Regions from separate parts of the Streptomyces sp. NPDC005898 genome, predicted to be linked through region 2. Evidence: riboswitches for the same ligand, from Rfam matches in the RefSeq annotation. Region 2 holds a riboswitch; each other region holds the start of a gene.

The links. A riboswitch is a leader RNA that binds a small molecule or an ion and turns the genes downstream of it on or off. The one in region 2 is predicted to bind cyclic di-AMP.
Positions count from the first base shown of each region.
Region 1: it holds a riboswitch for cyclic di-AMP, as region 2 does, so the genes downstream of both, ABZ385_RS05625 (LysM peptidoglycan-binding domain-containing protein) here and ABZ385_RS19225 (M23 family metallopeptidase) in region 2, are expected to answer to the same signal.
Region 3: it holds a riboswitch for cyclic di-AMP, as region 2 does, so the genes downstream of both, ABZ385_RS17855 (transglycosylase family protein) here and ABZ385_RS19225 (M23 family metallopeptidase) in region 2, are expected to answer to the same signal.

Region 1 covers NZ_JBEXWC010000003.1:84,654-91,219, forward strand. The annotation lists gene ABZ385_RS05605 (hypothetical protein) at 1-39, opposite strand, end outside; gene ABZ385_RS05610 (hypothetical protein) at 261-722, opposite strand; gene ABZ385_RS05615 (WYL domain-containing protein) at 1,028-2,017, opposite strand; gene ABZ385_RS05620 (RidA family protein) at 2,153-2,548, shown strand; cyclic di-AMP (ydaO/yuaA leader) riboswitch at 3,044-3,236, shown strand; gene ABZ385_RS05625 (LysM peptidoglycan-binding domain-containing protein) at 3,242-3,994, shown strand; gene ABZ385_RS05630 (hypothetical protein) at 4,426-4,827, opposite strand; gene ABZ385_RS05635 (polysaccharide deacetylase family protein) at 5,238-6,011, shown strand; gene ABZ385_RS05640 (aldehyde dehydrogenase family protein) at 6,428-6,566, shown strand, end outside.
Region 2 covers NZ_JBEXWC010000013.1:85,183-91,748, forward strand. The annotation lists gene ABZ385_RS19200 (GNAT family N-acetyltransferase) at 1-297, opposite strand, end outside; gene ABZ385_RS19205 (HPr family phosphocarrier protein) at 434-715, shown strand; gene ABZ385_RS19210 (Rrf2 family transcriptional regulator) at 917-1,351, opposite strand; gene ABZ385_RS19215 (SDR family oxidoreductase) at 1,476-2,225, shown strand; gene ABZ385_RS19220 (GntR family transcriptional regulator) at 2,484-3,170, opposite strand; gene ABZ385_RS19225 (M23 family metallopeptidase) at 3,360-4,163, opposite strand; cyclic di-AMP (ydaO/yuaA leader) riboswitch at 4,176-4,337, opposite strand; gene ABZ385_RS19230 (pitrilysin family protein) at 4,621-6,006, opposite strand; gene ABZ385_RS19235 (pitrilysin family protein) at 6,003-6,566, opposite strand, start outside.
Region 3 covers NZ_JBEXWC010000011.1:239,698-246,263, forward strand. The annotation lists gene ABZ385_RS17835 (Ppx/GppA phosphatase family protein) at 1-665, opposite strand, end outside; gene ABZ385_RS17840 (DUF501 domain-containing protein) at 662-1,195, opposite strand; gene ABZ385_RS17845 (septum formation initiator family protein) at 1,237-1,713, opposite strand; gene eno (phosphopyruvate hydratase) at 1,843-3,129, opposite strand; gene ABZ385_RS17855 (transglycosylase family protein) at 3,435-4,190, opposite strand; cyclic di-AMP (ydaO/yuaA leader) riboswitch at 4,195-4,383, opposite strand; gene ABZ385_RS17860 (transglycosylase family protein) at 4,579-5,655, opposite strand; gene ABZ385_RS17865 (cytochrome P450) at 5,774-6,566, opposite strand, start outside.

The DNA.
Region 1 (6,566 bases), on a different contig from region 2:
GATCACACAGCAGACGAGGGCCGCACGGAGACCGTTCACGAACCCGTTCACGAGACCTCCCAGGAGGCGAAGGCCGCTCAGCCTAGGGCGTGCACCCATCGCTGAACAGACGTCCCACAGCCGCCACCCGAACAATCCCAAGTTCCTCGGCACGGGGGTCCACGTCGAGCGTCTGGTCGCTGCCACGTCGCTCGGTGCCGGCTTTCCGCGTCGCTGGGTGGAGCTGCCGGTGGGACTGCGGAGGTGACTGCGCGCCGGTCTCAGCTTCCGGTCGGGTCGAGGGCCTCAGTGTGGGAGCACGCGCGTTCGGTCCTGCTCTCCGGCAGGTGCATGCGGTGCACCAACGTGCGGGTCGTGCGCCGCGCCGGGCAGCTGCGCCACGTCACGTCGGGGTAGCAGGCGCGCAGGTGCGAGATGGCGCGGGTCTCCAGACCGCTGTCGAGCAGGGGCGCGGCGACGTGGATCTCCGAGATGACGCCGCTCGCGCACTGTTCGCAGACCTCGTAGGTGAGATGGCCCACGACCCGGCGGATGTGGACGAGAAGGAGGCTGTCGGCCCGGGCGTCGGGCGCGAGGGAGTGGAGGATCTGCACATCGCGGTAGGCGAGCAGGCGGCGGTGGATCCTGCCGCGTCGGCGCTGGGATCGGGCGTGCCGGGGCGTTTTGCGCCGCTGGATTGCGCGGGCGAGAGACCCCGGCAGCCGATGAGGGTTGCCAAGCATGAGATGCGGCTACCCCGGGGGCATGTGACCAATCCTGTGGGACGGCGGCTGGGGCCTGGGGGCGAACAAGAGCAGCTTGCCTCGGCACGGCTTCGGCCTTTTGTTGGCTGGACGCGCCCGCGCCTCGACCGTCCGGCAGTCCTTCGACGCGCAGCGCCGCTCACTGGCCGAGGCCGGGGTGACACTGCGGGGCTTCGCGGAGGAGTACTCCACTCACGTTTCCCGGCGGGACGAGCCGCTCAACAGGCCGCCACGGCGGCGGACGCGTGGTCTTCCGGCTGGTTCCGCTGCGGCCGGCGCCCGAGCTAGGACTCCGGGGACTCGGCGTAACGCGCGGCCATCGCGGCGGCGCGGTCGCGCAGGGAGGTGCGCAAGGCCGCGGGGGCCAAGGCTTCCGCGTCCGAGCCGAGCTGCCACAGCGCCCACTCGGCATGGCGCAGGTCCTGGTACGTCGCCTCCAGCCGCAGCCACCCCTCAGGGTCGGGATGGAGGCCGGGGTCCGCGGCGCGCACCGCCACGGCGGTGTTCAGCAACTCCTCGCGCCGGCGCGGATTCACCCGTAGCGGCACGGTGAGGTGGCCGTCGGACAGGAACCGCGCGCAGCGTTCCCGCCAGATCCGTTCCAGGTCGACCTGGTTCGGCCGCTGTGCCGGTTCGGGGAGTTCCTCGGCGACCGAGACCCGGGACAGCCGGTAGGTGCGGTCCGCGCCGGATCGCGTGGCGAGCAGGTAACCCCGGTCCCGCACGGTGACCAGTCCGATCGGGTCCACCGTGCGCCACCGCGGCGGCTGGTCCGTGGCCGCGTAGTGGATGCGCAGCTTGTGCCCGGCTAGCACCGCGCGCCGGATCTCGGCCATCACCGCCTCCGGCACCTTCTCGGCGTCCGACCGGCTTGGGAGCAGGTCCGTCTCCGGTTCCACGAGGAAGCGCCGGGCCGCGTCGCTCGCGGGGGCCCTATGGCTTTCGGGCAGCGCGTCGACGACTTTGCGCAGAGCGGCGGCACGCGCCGGGCCGAGGCCGAACACCCGCTCCGCGCGCCCCGGTCCGGCGGCCAGGAGGGCCACGGCCTCGTCGTGGTTCAGCCCCATGAGTTCCGTCCGGAAACCGGGCAACAACGCGAACCCGCCGTGCCTGCCGCGTTCCGCGAAGACCGGGACCCCGGCCGCGGACAGCGCCTCGATGTCGCGCAGCACGGTACGGGTGGACACCTCCAGCTCACGGGCGAGCGTGTCCGCGGTCAGCCGACCGCGCTGACGCAACATCAGCACCAGCGAGACCAGTCGATCGGCGCGCATGCGGCAGACCCTATCGAATACATGACCGAGGGTGTCGTGATTCGTTGACAGGCTCCGGAACACCGACGTCGGCACCAGCGCGGGCGCCGACGGATGTCCGTATTTCCCGTGCAGTCGAACGGAGCTGATGTGGCAGTGGAACGAACAGCGGTCAATCCCGTGACGTGGTCGGTGGAGATGGGATTCAACCAGGGGGAACTCGTCAGCGGGCACACCCGGACCCTTTACTGCTCCGGGCAGACCGCGATGGACGGTGACGGCAAGCCTCAGTACGAGGGTGACATGGCCGGACAGTTGACGCTGAGCCTCGACAATCTGGAGGCCGTGCTCGGCGAGGCCGGCATGTCCCTCGCGAACCTTGTCCGGCTCAACGTCTACACCACCGACGTCGATCTGCTGTTCCCTCATTACAGGCTGCTGGCCTCGCGGTTGGGCATTGCGGGAGTGGCACCGGCCACCACGATGCTCGGGGTGACACGGCTGGCGATCCCGGGTCAGATGGTCGAACTCGAAGGAACTGCCGTTTCATGACGTGACCTCACCACCAATTCACCGCTTCTCCTGCTCGTGTCGGCCCATCCGGCACGAGCAGTTTTCATTCCCGCGGGCAATCGGTGACCGGTGGAGAGGCTGGACTGCTTCGCCATAAAGAAGACAGACCTTTCACGGCAGTAGGCGTCATGAACCCCCTGCGCCGCACCGGGGCGGTGCCGCCCTCAAGGGGTTCAATATGTCCATCTTTGCGCAGCAATTAGCCAGTCGCCACTTTGGTCGCAGATGTACTATTCAAGACACTCTTTGCGACGTTAAACGCCGGTTCCCCCCTGCCGATTCAGTGAAATGTGTCACGCCGACAGAGGATGATCGCGTAGCCCCCCGCACAAACTCCCGTTCCCCGCAAAGCGAGTTGACTTTAACGATCAAAGAGTCGGGGAGATCAAATTCCCAGGGAAGTCTCTTTGGATTCGCCAGTGTGAATTCCGGCCTTGTTGTGGCCCGGCGCTCTCGCTTAATGTCACCGTCAATCCGGACGGAACGCCGAATCCTGCCGCTGTCCGGAAACCCTTCCACTCACTCATCCACGGCAGGAGCGGGGGACCCAGGTAAGCCGCCGATCCGGATTCCGGATCGGCTCGGGGTGAAGGCGCGCTCCCCACGCGCCAGGACAGCTCCCGTCCCAACCCGACAGCTCACCTCGCAGGCGACGGAGAGGAACGTTTCGTCATGCCCGCAAAGGGAAAGCACCGCCGCCCCAAGTCCAGCTCGCTCAACCGGGGCATCGCCGCCGCGGGAACGGGCGGAGCCGTGCTCGTCCTCCCCGTGCTCGGTGCCACCAGCGCCGGCGCGGCCGAGGCCGGCGCCCCCGCCAAGCCGGCCGCCGACTCCAGGACCTACGTCGTCGTCGCGGGCGACTCCCTCTCCAAGATCGCCCAGGAGCACTCCCTGAGCGGCGGCTGGAAGAAGCTCTACGAGGACAACCGCGGCGTACTCGGCGCCGACCCGAAGCTGATACACCCGGGTCTCAAGCTCACTCTCGGCGCGAAGGGCGCGGCCGAGCCCGCGAAGAAGCCGGCCGCCTCCCCGGCGTCCGCCCAGCGGGCGGACCGCTCGGCGCGTGAGGCCGTGCCCGCCGTCGCTCCCGCGCAGAAGACCTACCCCGACAACCTCGACGGCTGGATCAGGGAGTCGCTGGACATCATGGCCCGGCACGGCATCCCCGGTTCCTACGAGGGCATCCACCGCAACGTCATGCGTGAGTCCTCCGGCAACCCGCTGGCCATCAACAACTGGGACGTCAACGCGGTCGCCGGCACGCCTTCCAAGGGACTCCTGCAGGTCATCGGCCCCACGTTCACCGCGTACCACGTGCCCGGCACGTCGCTGGACAGCTTCGACCCCGTCGCCAACATCACCGCCGCCTGCAACTACGCGGCCGCCCGATACGGCTCGATCGACAACGTGAACGGCCCGTACTAGCCCTCATCCCCCACGCAGACCGCCCGCCCGGCGGATCACCCGCCGGGCGGCTCGTTCCACTGGGGCCCGGACCGGTCCGGCCGTTTGCGCCCGGCCCGCCGAGTGCGAACCGGATCACCCGGCCACTCCAAGGAACGGCTCGAACTGGGGCGAATCACCCCTCAACCCCTCACATCCGCCCAGACCAATGTCCCTGGGAAGTCGGTGTCCATATCGACGGCCCGCCACTCCTCACCGTCACCCATGACGGCGATCCACGGGGGCGGGGACGCTGTAGAGCGCGTACATGGACGGGATGACGTCGGTGAGTCCCGACCCGTTGTGCCGTAACAGCGATTACTCGACGTCCTCGGGCAGCCGCACGCCGGGCGCGCGGTAGAGGCCGTCCAGCTCGGAGCGGGTGCACGGCTGACAGGCCGTCACCACTGGCGCTACCGGCACAGGCCGTGCGCGGTTCCCATGATCTGGGCAGTCTGCTTCGGAGTGGTGTCGATTTCCCTCATCGTCTTCTTCGCCTGGTCACCGAGTGCCTTCCCCCGCGCGGCGCAGAAGGCGTTGCCGTGTGCGAGAAGCGTCGCGTCATCGATGTCCGCCAGGTCCGGGTAGTGGTCCCGGATCGTCTTGAGGTAGAGCTTGGACATCACGCCCGTCAGCTTGCGCGGCTCGGCGGCGCTGGGCGCGGGCGTGGACGCGCCGGCCGAGGGCGCGGACCCGGTGGTCGAGGCCGCGGACGCCGAGGCCCGGGGGCGGTCGTCGCCGTCGTCGTCGCACGCCGATGTGCCAAGGACGGCCGCGGCGAGGCAGAGGGCGAGGACAGGCAGGCGCTTGTACATGAATCTCCTGGTCGAGGGGAAATGTGGGGTTCATTCTCACCCTTGACGAGGTGGCGGGCCCCGGCGGGTGGACATCGCCGACATCCCGGCGCGAAGTGCCCAGTCCTTCGGGGGCGGTCGAAGGCCGAACCGCCCGATGTCCGTCTCGCTCAAAAAAACCCGTGCGTTCGACGCGTACGACGGTCAAGGCGGGCCTCTGCCACGGGGTTTGACGCCGCGTCGGCACAGGCGGCGGAAGTCGACGGCACCCGCCACCCGTGCCTCCGCTCGCGGCGGGTTGTCCGCGAACTCTCACGAAATTGTCCGTGATCCGTAACAGGCGCATCCCTCGGTCGCCCGGCCCCGTCCTGGCATGTGGCGGTAAGGCCACCGGACCGGGGACCGGCGAGGATGACGTGAGAGGGGCGGGCATGGCACGGCACAGCGGGGGACGGGGCTGGTACGGCAAGTTGATCGGGGCGGCGCTCGGTGTGACGGTGCTCGCCACCGGCGCCTCGGTGTGGACCGCGCAGGCCGGCGACGTGAGCGACGCGCCGCCGCGCGCGGGCGCATCGGCCGAGCCCGGCGGTGACGTCAAGCCGGTCTCGGCGACCATCGCGCACGCCTCGGAGAAGGGGAAGCGCGGCGTCAACATCACGATCGACGACGGCCCCGACCCCGTATGGACCCCTCAAGTGCTCGACCTGCTGCGGGAGTACGGGGTGAAGGCCACGTTCTGCATGGTGGGGACGCAGGCGCGGGCCCACCCCGACCTCGTGAAGAAAGTGGTCGCGGACGGGCACCGGCTCTGCGACCACTCGGTGTCGCACGACACCGCCATGGACAAGAACTCCCAGCGCTATCAGTCGCAGCAGATACTCGACGCCGAACGCATGATCACAAAGGCGTCCGGCGGTGTGCGGCCGATGTACTACCGGGCGCCCGGCGGGGCGTTCACCCCGTACAGTCGCAAGCTCGCCGCTTCCCGGGGCATGCGCCCGCTGGGCTGGAACGTCGACACCAAGGACTTCGAGCGCCCCGGCACGGACGCCATCGTCGCCACCGTGGAGCGGGAGCTGCCCAATGGGCCGACGCTCCTCTTCCACGACGCGGGCGGCGACCGCACCCAGACCGTCGAGGCGCTGCGCCGGCTCCTCCCCCGCCTCAAGGAGCAGGGTTACGTGTTCGGCTTCCCGGTGCGCTGAGCCCCCGCATCACGTCACCCGGCCCGACCGTCCCCGGCGAAGCCTCCGCGCGCCTGCCGCACCGCCGAACGCCCCGCGGCTGCTCGACCGCACCGGCACCTTGGCGTGCACACGTGACTGCCCGCCGACCCCTGGCTTCGCCGGTCGCCCGCGAGGTCGGTGACCGGCCCCTCGGCGGGCACCACGCCCGGATCCCGGAAGCAGCGCGCTGCCAGGTCCGGCGAGCGCGCGCCCCGCCTCCGCGCCGCCGGGGCCCACCCCTCCCTAGCCCAACCAGGTCACATCTGCCCCCGACTCTTCCCCCGGCCCGTGCGCCCCCATGACCACAAAGAGCCCGGCGGACGATGTTGGTGCCCGGTATGCCGTGCCGGTGGTCACGTCGGTACCGGACAGGTGTGGGAGCGAGGGAGGCCACGATGGCGGAGCTGTTCATCGACGGGGAGTGGACCAGTGCCGTCCGGGGCGGGCGGCGGGATGTGATCAACCCGTACGACGCGTCCGTCGTCCAGCAGGTCGACGACGCGGACGAGGCCGATGTCGACCTCGCCGTACGAG
Region 2 (6,566 bases):
CGCGATGAATTCGCCGCCCACCGTGGCCGCGAGTCCCACCCGGTCCACCTGGTCGTGGTGGGTGAAGCGGCGCACGTCCTTGGCGGACAGCCGGGGGTAGGGCGCGAAGAAGCGGTAGTACTTCGACTCGTCGGACACCTGTTCGTAGAAGCTGACCAGACGGTCCGCGTCCTCGACCGTGATGGGCCTGATCCGCGCGGTGCCCCCGTCGCGCAGCACCACGTCGGCCTCCCAGTGCGACGGGTAGTCGTACCGGTCCTGCCGATGCCGATCCTGCTGATCCGACGGGGTCTGCATGGGGCCAGCGTACGGGTCGCGGGGGCGCCCGGTCCGGGTACGGTCGAGGAGGACCGGCGTCCGGCCGACGGAGCACCCGCGACGGCATGCGACAATGGTCTAGACAAGTGTGAGACACCTGGAAGGGCAGCAACACATGGCTGAGCGCCGCGTCAACGTCGGCTGGGCCGAGGGCCTTCACGCCCGACCCGCCTCCATCTTCGTCCGCGCGGCCACGGCCGCCGGCGTCCCCGTGACGATCGCCAAGGCCGACGGCAACCCGGTCAACGCCGGCTCGATGCTCGCGGTGCTCGGCCTCGGCGCCCAGGGCGGCGAGGAGATCGTCCTCGCCTCCGACGCCGAGGGTGCGGACGCCGCCCTGGACCGTCTGGCGAAGCTGGTCGCGGAGGGCCTCGAGGAGCTTCCGGAGACGGTCTGAGCCACACAGCGCCTTTGATCGCGCAGCACTTTGAAGGGTCCGCTCCGGAACACGGGGCGGGCCCTTCGCCTTGTTCAGGGCGGCCCTCAGAGCTCGTAACGCGATCGCGGATGGGCCTTCTTGAGGCGTCTCCAGCAGATGGCTGTTCGTCGGCCTGGGCATGGATGGGGGCCTTGGTGACGCCAGGGCGCAACGGGGAGGCTAGCGAGGCGCCGCGAGTACGTCCCGGAGTACGTTCGCGAGCGTGACGCGGGCCAGCTCGTGCCTCAGAGTCTCCTCGATGCCCTCGTAGACGCTCCGCATCGCCGGCTGGATGCCGTGGCCCACCACGCATCCCTGGTCCGGGGTGGTGCGGTGCATTGCGAACAGCGGGCCGGGTTCCACTGCCTCGTACACGTCGAGCAGGGTCATCGACTCCAGCTCGCGTGCCAGCGACCAGCCCGCGCCCACGCCCCGCCGGGACTCCACGAGCCCAGCCCTGCGCAGCTCGCCGAGCAGCCGTCTGATCACCACCGGGTTGGTGTTCGCGCTGGTCGCGATCTGCTCGGAGGTCGCGACCTCATGGCCCTGGCGCTGGTAGAGGCCGATCCAGACCAGCGCGTGGGCGGCGATGGTCAGCCTGCTGTTGGCGCTCATGGACTCCTCCTCTCGGTCGCGACGCTCCATGTTACCCGCAGTCGTAACAATGGAGGTTGCAACAGCCTGTCGTAACAATTAACGTTGCGACTGCCGGGAAGGGTCAATCAACGAGGTGAGAAGCATGAGCAAACCACTCACGGGCAAAGTCGCCCTGGTCACCGGGGGGTCGCGCGGACTGGGAGCCGCGACCGTACGACTGCTGGCCGAGCAGGGCGCCGACGTCGCCTTCACCTACGTCAGCTCCGAGAAACGGGCGCAGGCCGTCGTCGACGAGGTGCACGCCAAGGAAGCCAAGGCCGTCGCCTTCCAGTCCGACCAGGCGGACACGAGCCGGGCGCCGGCGCTGATCGACGACGTGGTCGCGCACTTCGGCGGCCTGGACATCCTCGTCAACAACGCGGCGATCTCCGTGGCCGGCACGGTGGACGACCCCGATGCCGACACCGCCGCACTGGACCGGATGCACGCCACCAACTACCTCGGCGTGATCGCCGTCATCCGGGCCGCCTCCCGAGTGCTGCGTACGGGCGGCCGCATCATCACGGTGAGTTCCGGACTGGGCTCCCGGGTCGGCGCCCCCGGCCTTGCCGACTACGCGGCGACCAAGTCCGGGATCGAGAGGTACACCATGGGCGTCGCACGCGACCTCGGGCCCCGGAACATCACGGCCAACGTCGTGGAGGCCGGACTGATGGAGGGCGGCATGCAACCGCCGGACCCCGAGACCCTCAAGGCCCTGGTCAGCTCGCTGTCCCTGCAACGCATGGGGCACCCCGACGAAATCGCCGCGGCGATCGCCTTCCTGGCGAGCCCCGCCGCGTCGTACGTCACGGGCGCAGTGCTGGACGCCCACGGCGGCTACAACGCCTGAACCAGAACCCCTGCCCCGCGCCCCGAAGGACACCGCGCCTTCGGGGCGCGCACCGCCAACGACCCGCGTATGCGTGGACACGCCCAAGAAGCCCGGTTCGTAATCGCGTGACGAGCTCTTAAAGGAAATCCGGCGCGATTCAGTGTGACCCGGCGCGTGCGGCGCGTGCCCCGCGTTCCGAAATTCACGCAGAATTGATGTCCCCGAATAGCGCCGCCCCGAGTAAAGGCGCCCTACGACTTGTATACGGCACGCGCGTTAATTCCGAAGGCTCACCGTGTTGACGGGATGTTGCGGCTCCCTCACACGGCCCGCGCTCGTCGAACGGCGCAATCGGTGCGCGCCCGCGGTCCGCTCCATGTGGTCGCAGGTGAGCGCCCTGGCCCGCTCGCCGTCCCCGCGGCCCACCGCGTCGACGATCGCCGCGCGCTGCGCCCACGCGTCGAACGGCGCCGCCGGCGGCTCCACCACGTACATCCAGGCGATCTTGTGCCGCAGCTGGGCGAGCAGCGCGATGAGGCCGGGGCTGACGGAGGCCTGGGCGAGCGTCTCGTGGAACCAGCCGCCCAGCGACCGCAGATCCTCCCCTTGCCCCCGCCGCGCGCGCTCCTGGCCGAGCCTGACGAGGCCGCGCAGGACCTTGAGGTGCGCCTCGGTGCGGCGCCGGGCCGCGCGGGCGGCCGCGAGCGGTTCGAGCAGCATGCGCAGCTCCAGGAGGTCGGCCGCCTCCTGCTCCGTGGGCTCGGCGACGCAGGCGCCGGCGTGTCGGCGCGTGACGACGAACCCCTCGGCCTCCAGGGTGCGCAGGGCCTCGCGCACCGGAACGCGCGAGACGCCGTAGCGGCGGGCCAGAAGCTCCTCGGTGAGCCGTCCGCCCCTTTCGTGGACACCGGAGACAATGTCGTCCCGGATGGCCGTGCACACCGAATGCGCGGGAATACGCATGACCGGACCTCCGCCTTAATCCCCGCGAAACGCGGTCGACCGACGCTCGTTCGGCAACTCTATTGCAGAGTGCCGGAATTACCGACGGCGGGCCGCAATCCATGGATATCTTTTGGCCAAGCGCGGAAGGGCCGGAAAAGCGCGAAGGCCCCGGCTCGCAGGAGCCGGGGCCTTCGGTGTGCCGGGAGGTCAGACGTTGACGCCGTGCGAGCGCAGGTACGCCACGGGGTCGATGTCCGAGCCGTACTCGGGGCCGGTGCGGGCCTCGAAGTGGAGGTGCGGGCCACTGGAGTTGCCGGTGGAACCCGAGAGGCCTATCTGCTGGCCCGGGGTGACCGTCTGACCGACGGTGACACCGAGGGAGGACATGTGGCCGTACTGGGTGTACGTGCCGTCGTTCATCTTGATGACGACGTTGTTGCCGTACGCGCCGCCCCAGCCGGCCTCGACGACGGTGCCCGCGCCGACCGCGTGGACCGGGGTGCCGGAAGCGGCGTGGAAGTCGACGCCGGTGTGGCTGCCGGAGGACCACATGGCGCCGCCGGTCTGGTAGCCCGTGGAGACGTACGAGCCGGAGATCGGGGAGACGTAGGCGTTCAGGCGCTTGCGCTCGGCCGCGCGGGCGGCGCGCTCCTTGGCCTCGCGCTCCTCCTTGGCCTTCACCTTGGCCTCGGCCTCGGCCTTGCGCTTGTCCTCGGCGGCCTTCTTCTTGGCGGCCGCTTCGGCCAGCTTGGCGGCGGCGGCGTCCTCGGCCGCCTGGCGCTGCGCGGCGGCCTGGGCGTCGATGGTCTCGGCGAGCGAACCGCCCACGGAGATCGCCTGGGTGAGGCCGGTGTGCTCCACGGCCCCTTCGTCGACGGCGGCGAGCGCCGGAGCGGCCATGCCGCCGATGACGCCGGTGGTGGTCAGCGCGGCGACGCCCGCGACGTTCGCGGTCGTGCGGGTGAGGCGGCTGGGACGACGGTGCTTCCCGGTGGCACGGGTGAACGCCATGAAGCGGCTGATCCTTTCCTTCCTTCTCGCCTACCGGGTTAGCTGACGGGTTCGGAGCAGGAAGGTCTCCTACGAGTCCCTCACCTGACGGCAAGGTGCCCGATTCACCCCAAGGGACTGTGGGTCCCCGGCTCCCCTGGCTCGCGCCGTACGGGGACTCGGCGATGACTGCCCGGTGCCGCGGGTGCGACGTGGTGTGTGACGGACAGCCGGATCGAAGCTAAGCGCCCCCTCTTTCAATCGACAAACGGATCGACACTTTTGTTGCGCACGCCACACGGCAGACGGGCAACCGCCATACAAAGGCGGACATATGAGGCCCCGGCGACCGAACCGGTCACCGGGGCCTCGAAACGCGCTGATTCCCGCTCAGCCGCGGCTCACATTCGGCCACGGCCTCTGGTCAGCCACAGCCTCTGGTTCAGCCGCACCCTCTCGTTCAGCCGCGACCTGTCGTTCAGCCGCTGACCACGCTCACCTCGCCGATGCCGAGCGCCCTGACGGGCTCCTCGATCTGCGCGGCGTCGCCGACGAGGATCGTCACCAGGTGGTCCTCCGGGAAGGCGCTCACGACGGCCGCGGTGGCCTCCACGGTGCCGGTGGCGGCCAACCGCCGGTACAGCTGTGCCTGGAAGTCGTCCGGCAGGTTCTGCTCGACCTGGTCGGCGAGTGTCGCGGCGACGGAGGCGGCCATCTCGTACTTGAGCGGGGCCACACCCACGAGGTTCTGCACCGCCACGTCGCGCTCCGCGTCCGTCAGGCCCTCCGCGGCGAGCGTGCGCAGGACCTTCCACAGGTCGTCGAGCGCGGGGCCCGTGGAGGCGGTGTCGACCGATCCGCTGATGGCGAGCATCGCGGCGCCCGTGCCGTCCGGAGCGGACCGCAGGACCTGGCTGAACGCCCGCACTCCGTAGGTGTATCCCTTCTCCTCGCGCAGGACGCGGTCCAGCCGGGAGGTGAGGGTGCCGCCGAGGCAGTAGGTGCCGAGGACCTGGGCCGGCCAGACCCGGTCGTGCCGGTCCGGGCCGATGCGGCCGATCAGGAGCTGCGTCTGGACGGCTCCGGGGCGGTCCACGATGACGACGCGGCCCGTGTCGTCGGCGGTGATCGGAAGGCTCGGGCGGGGCTCCGCCGTGCCGCCCGTCCAGGTGCCGACGGTGTCCGCGAGGACGGCGTCCAGATCGGTGCCCGTGAGGTCGCCGACGATCACCAGGGTGGCCGTCGCGGGCCGGACGTGCTTCTCGTAGAAGGCGCGTACGGCCGCCGAGTCGATGGCGCTGACCGTCTCCTCGGTGCCCTGGCGGGGCCGGGACATGCGCGTGCCGGCCGGGAAGAGCTGCCGGGAGAGTTCCTTGGCGGCGCGGCGCGCCGGGTTGGCGGCCTCGTGCGGGATCTCGTCCAGGCGGTTGCGCACGAGGCGCTCGATCTCGCTGTCCGCGAAGGCGGGGGCGCGCAGGGCGTCCGAGAGCAGGCCGAGCGCCTTCGGGAGGCGGGAGACCGGGACTTCGAGGGAGACCCGGACGCCGGGGTGGTCGGCGTGCGCGTCCATCGTGGCACCGCAGCGGTCGAGCTCGGCGGCGAACTCCTCGGCGGAGTGCTTGTCGGTGCCTTCGTTGAAGGCCCTCGCCATGATCGTGGCGACGCCGTCGAGCCCCTCGGGCTCGGCGTCCAGGGGCGCCTCCAGGTGCACCTCCACGGCGACGACCTGCTGGCCGGGGCGGTCGCAGCGCAGCACCGTGAGGCCGTTGGGCAGGGCGCCTCGCTCGGGGGCGGGAAAGGCCCACGGCTTGGCCGTGCCGGCCTGGGGCTGCGGGTGGAACTGCATCGTCGCGGCCTCGCTCACTTCGCCGCCTCCTCTTCTTCGGCGTCCTCTTCCATGGCGTCCTCGGCCGGCCCGTCCGCGGTGGCCACGGGTTCATAGACGAGCACCGCGCGGTTGTCGGGGCGCAGGCGGGCCTTGGCGACCTCCTGGACCTCCTCGGCGGTGACGTCGAGGACGCGCTGGACGGCGGTGAGGGCGAGCTGCGGGTCGCCGAACAGGACCGCGTACCGGCACAGTTCGTCCGCGCGGCCGGCGACCGTGCCGAGCCGGTCGAGCCACTCGCGCTCCAGCTGTGCCTGGGCGCGCTCCATCTCCTCCGGGGTGGGGCCCTCCGCGGCGAAGCGGGCGAGCTCCTCGTCGACGGCGGCCTCGATGACCGGGACCTCGACGTCGCCGGAGGTCTTCACGTCCAGCCAGCCGAGCGAGGGGGCACCGGCCAGGCGCAGCAGCCCGAAGCCCGCCGCGACGGCGGTGCGGTCACGGCGCACGAGCCGGTTGTAGAGCCGGGAGGACTCGCCGCTGCCGAGGACGGTCAGCGCGAGGTCGGCGGCGTCGCACGCGCGCGTGCCGTCCTCGGGCAG
Region 3 (6,566 bases), on a different contig from region 2:
ACCGAGCCCGCGAGGCCGACCAGCGTGCGGGCCCGCTTGAGCGGGACCGCCTGCTCGGCGAGGTCCAGGGCGGCCTCGACGTCCGCCCTGACCGCGGCGAACCGCTCCGGCGAGGGCGGGTCGGCGACCGCGCCGTCGCGCACGAGATGACGCTCGGTCATGCGGACACAGCCGACGTCCACCGAGCGGGCCGCCTCGACCGAGTCCGTGCCGACGACGAACTCGGTGGAGCCGCCGCCGATGTCCACGACCAGGTAGGGCCCGGCCAGGTCGTCGCGGCCGGCCAGCTCCCGGGTGGCGCCGGTGAAGGAGAACTCCGCCTCCTGCGCGCCGGTGATGACCTCCGGCTCGACGCCGAGGATGTCCAGGACGCCCCGGACGAACTCCTCGCGGTTGTCCGCGTCGCGGGAGGCGGAGGTGGCGACGAAGCGGACCCGCTCCACGCCGCCGTGCGCCTCGATCGCCTCGGCGTACTCGCGGCAGGCCGCGAAGGTGCGCTCAAGGGCCTCGGGGGCCAGCCGCCCGGTGCGGTCCACGTCCTGGCCGAGGCGCACGATCGTCATGCGCCGGTCCAGGTCGCGCAGTTCGCCGGTGACCGGGTCGGCGTCCGCCACCAGGAGGCGGATGGAGTTCGTGCCGCAGTCGACGGCGGCGACGCGGGTCACGCCTCGTCCTCGGGCGCGCAGGGCGTGACGCAGGGGCCCTTGGCCCACCACTCGGGCAGCATCGCGATGGCCTCGTCGCCCAGCGGGTTCACGCCGGGCCCCGCCGCCAGGGAGTGGCCGACCAGGACGTGCAGGCACTTCACGCGGTCCGGCATGCCGCCCGCGCTCGGGAAGCCCTCCAGGACCTCGATGGCGTCCCGGCGGGCGAGGTAGTCCTCGTGGGCCGCGCGGTAGGCGGCGGCCAGCTCCGGGTCGCTCTGGAGCCGCTCCGACATCTCCTTCATCACGCCGTTGGCCTCAAGGGTGCCGATCGCGGACGCGGCCCGCGGGCACGTGAGGTAGTACGTGGTCGGGAACGGCGTCCCGTCCGGCAGGCGCGGCGCCGTCTCGACGACGTCGGGCTGACCGCAGGGGCAGCGGTGGGCGATGGCCCGCAGGCCGCGGGGCGGGCGGCCGAGCTGCTGCTTGAACGCCTCTACGTCGGCGTCGGTGGGCTCGGTGCGGTCGGTGGAGGGCGGGGGCGTGTGCATGCCTGTCTTTCGATCGGTTCTCTACGGGGGCCGTGCTGGGGTCAGTCGGGGCGGTCGGCCTTGTCGACGCCGTCCCAGACGTTCGAGTACCAGGGGCGCGAGGCCGCCCCCTGGTCCGCGCGCCGGCTCTTGGCCGCCGCCGGGTCGATCACCGTGAACCCGGTCTCGCCCGGTCGCACGTAGTGCAGGCGGTCCCGGATGCGCTGCTCGGCGTACGCGTCGTCCTGCCAGCGGGCCTTCTCGTCGCGCAGCTTCTCGACGTCCTCGCGCTGCTCGGCCTTCTGCCGGCGCAGGTCGTCGATCTCGGCGCGCTGCGAGACGTACTGCCGCATCGGGTAGGCGAGCGCCACGACCAGGGAGCAGAGCACCAGCGCGAGCAGGGCCGCGCGGCCGGTGAGCCGGGAGCGCCGGGCCTGGCGCTTGGTCTGGGACCGGTAGACGCGCTCGGCGGTCTGCTCGCCGAGCAGCCGCAGGCGGGTAGCGGTGGAGAACCGGTCCTTGGTCCCGGCCTTGGCCATGTTCCGCCTCCCCAGAGCAGCGCGGCGCGCAAACGTACGTACGTCCCCGCACACGGTACGGGACCGGGTGCGGGGACGTAGGTAACCACGGGCTCACGCGGCTGGGCGCGCGGGAGGCCCGGCTGCGTGCTACTGAGCGGCGCGGAACCGCGGGAACGCGCTGCGGCCGGCGTAGACCGCGGCGTCGTCGAGGATCTCCTCGATGCGCAGGAGCTGGTTGTACTTGGCGACGCGCTCGGAGCGGGCCGGGGCACCGGTCTTGATCTGACCGCAGTTGGTGGCGACGGCCAGGTCGGCGATGGTGACGTCCTCGGTCTCGCCGGAGCGGTGGGACATCATGCACTTGAAGCCGTTGCGCTGGGCCATCTCGACGGCGTCCAGGGTCTCGGTCAGCGAGCCGATCTGGTTGACCTTGACGAGCAGGGCGTTGGCCGAGTTCTCCTCGATGCCGCGGGCCAGGCGCTCGGGGTTGGTGACGAACAGGTCGTCGCCGACGAGCTGCACCTTGTCGCCGAGCTTCTCGGTGATGGCGTTCCAGCCGGCCCAGTCGTCCTCGAACAGCGGGTCCTCGATGGAGACGAGCGGGTACGAGGCGACGAGCTCCTCGTAGTACTCGGTCATCTCGGCGGCCGAGCGGGACTTGCCCTCGAACTCGTAGGAGCCGTCCTTGTAGAACTCGGAGGCGGCGACGTCGAGCGCGAGCGCGATCTGCTCGCCGGGGACGTAGCCGGCCTCCTTGATGGCCTCCAGGATGAGGTCGAGGGCGGCGCGGTTGGAGTCGAGGTTCGGGGCGAAGCCGCCCTCGTCGCCGAGGCCGGTGGCCAGGCCCTTGCTCTTCAGGACCTTCTTCAGCGTGTGGTAGACCTCGGTGCCCCAGCGCAGCGCCTCGGAGAACGACTCGGCGCCGATCGGCGCGATCATGAACTCCTGGATGTCGACGTTGGAGTCGGCGTGCGACCCGCCGTTGAGGATGTTCATCATCGGCACGGGCAGCAGGTGCGCGTTCGGGCCGCCGAGGTAGCGGAACAGCGGCAGGTCGCTGGCCTCGGAGGCGGCGTGCGCGACGGCGAGCGAGACGCCGAGGATGGCGTTGGCGCCGAGGGAGCCCTTGTTGTCGGTGGCGTCCAGGTCGAACATGGCCTGGTCGATCAGCCGCTGCTCGGTGGCGTCGTAGCCCACCAGCTCCGGGCCGATCTGCTCGATGACGGCGAGGACGGCCTTCTCCACGCCCTTGCCGTGGTAACGGTTGGGGTCACCGTCACGGAGTTCGATGGCCTCGAAAGCACCGGTGGAGGCACCGGACGGGACGGCGGCACGACCGGTGCTGCCGTCGTCGAGGCCGACCTCGACCTCGACCGTGGGGTTGCCTCGGGAGTCCAGGATTTCCCGGGCTACGACGACGTCGATGGACGGCACGAGCATCTCCTTCTGGGATGTGACGCGTTTACGAGAGCCGCTTCGGCCCTGCGTCTCCTGAGCCTAACCGGCCCGGAGCCTTCGGCCAGCCGACCGCCCGTCCCCTGGGACGGACAGTCGCACAAACAGCCGGGAAACGGGGCGTAAGCCCACGTTTTCTACTCGCTGGTAGCGAACAGGCGGGGCGGGTGTGCCGCGGACATGCCCCCGCCCCGGTGCGTACGGGGGTACGCGCACCGGGGCGGGGAGCCCGTGGGGACGGGGCGGGCGGCCGTGCGTCCGCGGCGGGCACGGCCGCGGGCGGGTCAGCTGAGGTGGAGCTGCTGGCCCGGGAAGATGAAGTCGGCGTTGTCGATGATGTCGCCGTTCAGCTTGTAGATCTTCTGCCAGCCGCCCTTGACGCCGTGCGCCGCGGCGATCTTGGACAGCGTGTCGCCGGTCTTGACCTTGTACTCGCCGTCGCCCTTCTCGACCCGCTGGCCGGTCGGGGTCTCGACGGTCTTGCGCGACTCGGTCTGCGGCGCGGGCTGCGGCTTCGGGGCCTGCTGCGCCCGCTGCTGAGGGGCGGCCTGCTGCTGCGTCTGCTGCGGCTGCGGCTTGGTCTGCTGCTGCGGGGCCTGCTGCTGGGGGGCCTGCTGCTGCGGGGCCTGCTGCTGCGGGGCCTGCTGCGCGCCGCCGCCGTTGTACGCGGCGCCCGAGAGGCCGACGCCGCAGCTCGGCCAGGCACCCTTGCCCTGGCCGGCGAGGACCTTCTCGCCGATCTCGATCTGCTGGGCCTTGGAGGCCTTGTCGGCGGTGGGCGCGTACTTCGTACCGCCGTACGCGGCCCAGGTGGAGGGCGAGAACTGCAGACCGCCCTGGTAGCCGTTGCCGGTGTTGATCGACCAGTTGCCGCCGGACTCGCACTGGGCGACGGCGTCCCACTCCTGGCCGGTGGCGGCGCTGGCCGAACCGGCGGCCATCAGCGGGGCGGCCACGGCGGCACCGGTGACACCGGCGAGCGTGACGACACGGGTGGCCTTGGACGGACGGCGGTGCTTGCCCTTGCTGGAAAACAGCATGAGTTCATCCCCTCACCGACGCCTGCGAGGTGAGCTGTCGGGTTCGGGCCAGTGAAGTTGCCCGGTCGCACCGACTTCGATGCGACTTCACCCCAAGCCGGTCCCGTTCGCGGCGCTCCCTCGCGGAAGCCCCAACGTCCGGACCCGGCACTTACCTTGGGTCCCCCGCTCCTGCCCACGGCGCTCGAAGCGACGACTGTTCCCGTCCGGCCGTTGGCAGGATTCGGCGTACCGACCGGCGGGGCCCACGAGTGGCGGGCGATGACGACCGTAGTCACGCGATCGCCACAATTTCAAAGACGATCAGGTCTTCTGAGACCCATCTCTCACTTGCGCCAATGCGGACATACAGTTGCGAAGCGCCCGGCGGACGCTTCGTCAACTACCGCTACTTTTCGCCCAAATCGAGGCTCTGACCGGGGAGAATGAGGTCCGGGTCGGCTCCGACGGTCTCCTTGTTCTCGGAGTACAGCTCGTGCCAGCCGCCCTTGACGTCCAGGTCGTCCGCGATGACCGAGAGGTTGTCCCCGGAGCGAACCTCGTACGTCCCGTCGGCGACCTTCTGGGTGCGTTCGCCGCCGCGCGAGGCGTGCCGGCCGGTGGGACCGCCGTCCCCGTTCCGCGCGTCGGCCGCGGAGGTCTCGTCCGCGTCGCCGGCGCGGTGGCGGCCGGTGGCGGAGCCCTCGGAGGCGTCGGCAGGGTCAGCCGTGTCGGAGGGATTTTTCGGGCCGCGGGAAGTGCCGTCCTCGGCGCCGGACTTGTCCGCCTCGGACGCCCCGCCCTTGCCGTCCGATGTGTCCGCGGCGTCCGCCCCGTCGTGATTCTTGTCTCGGGAGGCGCGGTCCGCTCCGGGCGTGTCGCCCGCGCGGTCGGAGGGCTTCCGCTTGTCTGACGTGCCGTCGGAGGCGTCGGCGGAACCGGCGGCCTTCCCGGCCGCGGACTCGGCCTCGCCGGCCTTCTCGCCGGTCTTCTCCCGGGCCTTGTCACGGGCCTTCTCGTCCGAACCCTTGCCGCCTGTGCCGCCGGCGCCCGACGCGTCCGAGGGCTCGGGGAGGATCGGGTCGCCCGGGTCCACGTCGGCCGCGGCGCCGCCGTCGGTGAGCCCGGCGATCGGCCCGCAGCTCGGCCAGGCCTTCGGGCCCTTGGCGTCCAGGATGTCCTCCGCCACGGCGATCTGCTGCGACTTGGAGGCCTCGTCGGCGCTCGGCGCGTAGTTCAGGCCGCCGTGCTGCTCCCACGTCTCCTGGGAGAGCTGGAGCCCTCCGTAGTAACCGTTCCCGGGGTCGGCGCTCCACTCGCCGCCGCTCTCGCACTCGGCGAGCTTGTCCCACGTCACCGTCTCGGCGGCGCTCGCGCTCGTGGCCCCGAGGAGCGGGATGGCGATGGCTGATCCGGTGACTCCGGCCGCGACGATGAGGGCCGGGGCCTGGCGGGGGCGTCGGTGACGACCATTGCCGGAGAGCATGCGGTTGCCTTTCGGGAGACTGTGACGACGACTCGGGCACCGAGGTGCCCGAGTCGACGTGAACGTAGCCGCACTCGAACACTTGTCACAAGTCGATGCAGCGGAGATCACGCGAAGATCACAGTCGTGACGTGCCGTCAGCCCCGGCTCGTCCGGCGGCCGTTTCCTGTGCGGGTGTGAACTCCACCGGCAAGGTGCGCAGTCCCCGCATGATCAGGCCGCCACGCCAGCGCAAATCGGCCGGGTCGCCCGCGAGTTGCAGATCGGGAAGACGCCGCAGCAGCGTCGCGAGGGCGGTCTGGCCCTCCAGGCGGGCGAGCGGCGCGCCCAGGCAGTAGTGGATGCCGTGCCCGTACCCCAGGTGCTGGTTGTCGCGCCGGGACAGGTCCAGCGTGTCGGGCCGCTCGAAGCGCGCGGGGTCGCGGTCGGCGGCCGCGAGGACGACCAGGACGGGGTCACCGGCGGCGATGTCCTGCCCGCCGACGGTCAGCGCCTCGGTCGCGAACCGCCAGGTGGCAAGCTCCACGGGGCCGTCGAAGCGCAGCAGTTCCTCCACGCCCGTCTCCAGCAGGGCGCTCTCGCCCCGCGCCAGGGCCGCCTGGAGCCGTGCCCGCTGCTCGGGGTGGGTCAGCAGGGCGTACACGCCGTTGCCGATGAGGTTCACGGTGGTCTCGAAGCCGGCGAAGAGCAGGATGAAGGCCATGGCGGCGGCCTCGTTCTCCGTGAGGTGCTCGCCGTGGTCGGAGGCGCGGATCAGGTCCGAGATGAGGTCGTCGCCGGGGTCGAGCCGCTTGCGGTGGATCAGCTCGGCCAGGTAGCCGCGCATCTTCTTCACCGACCGCGCCACCCCGCCCCGGGGGCCGCCGCCGTGGCGGATCATCATGCCCGCCCAGTCCCGGAAGTCGTCCTGG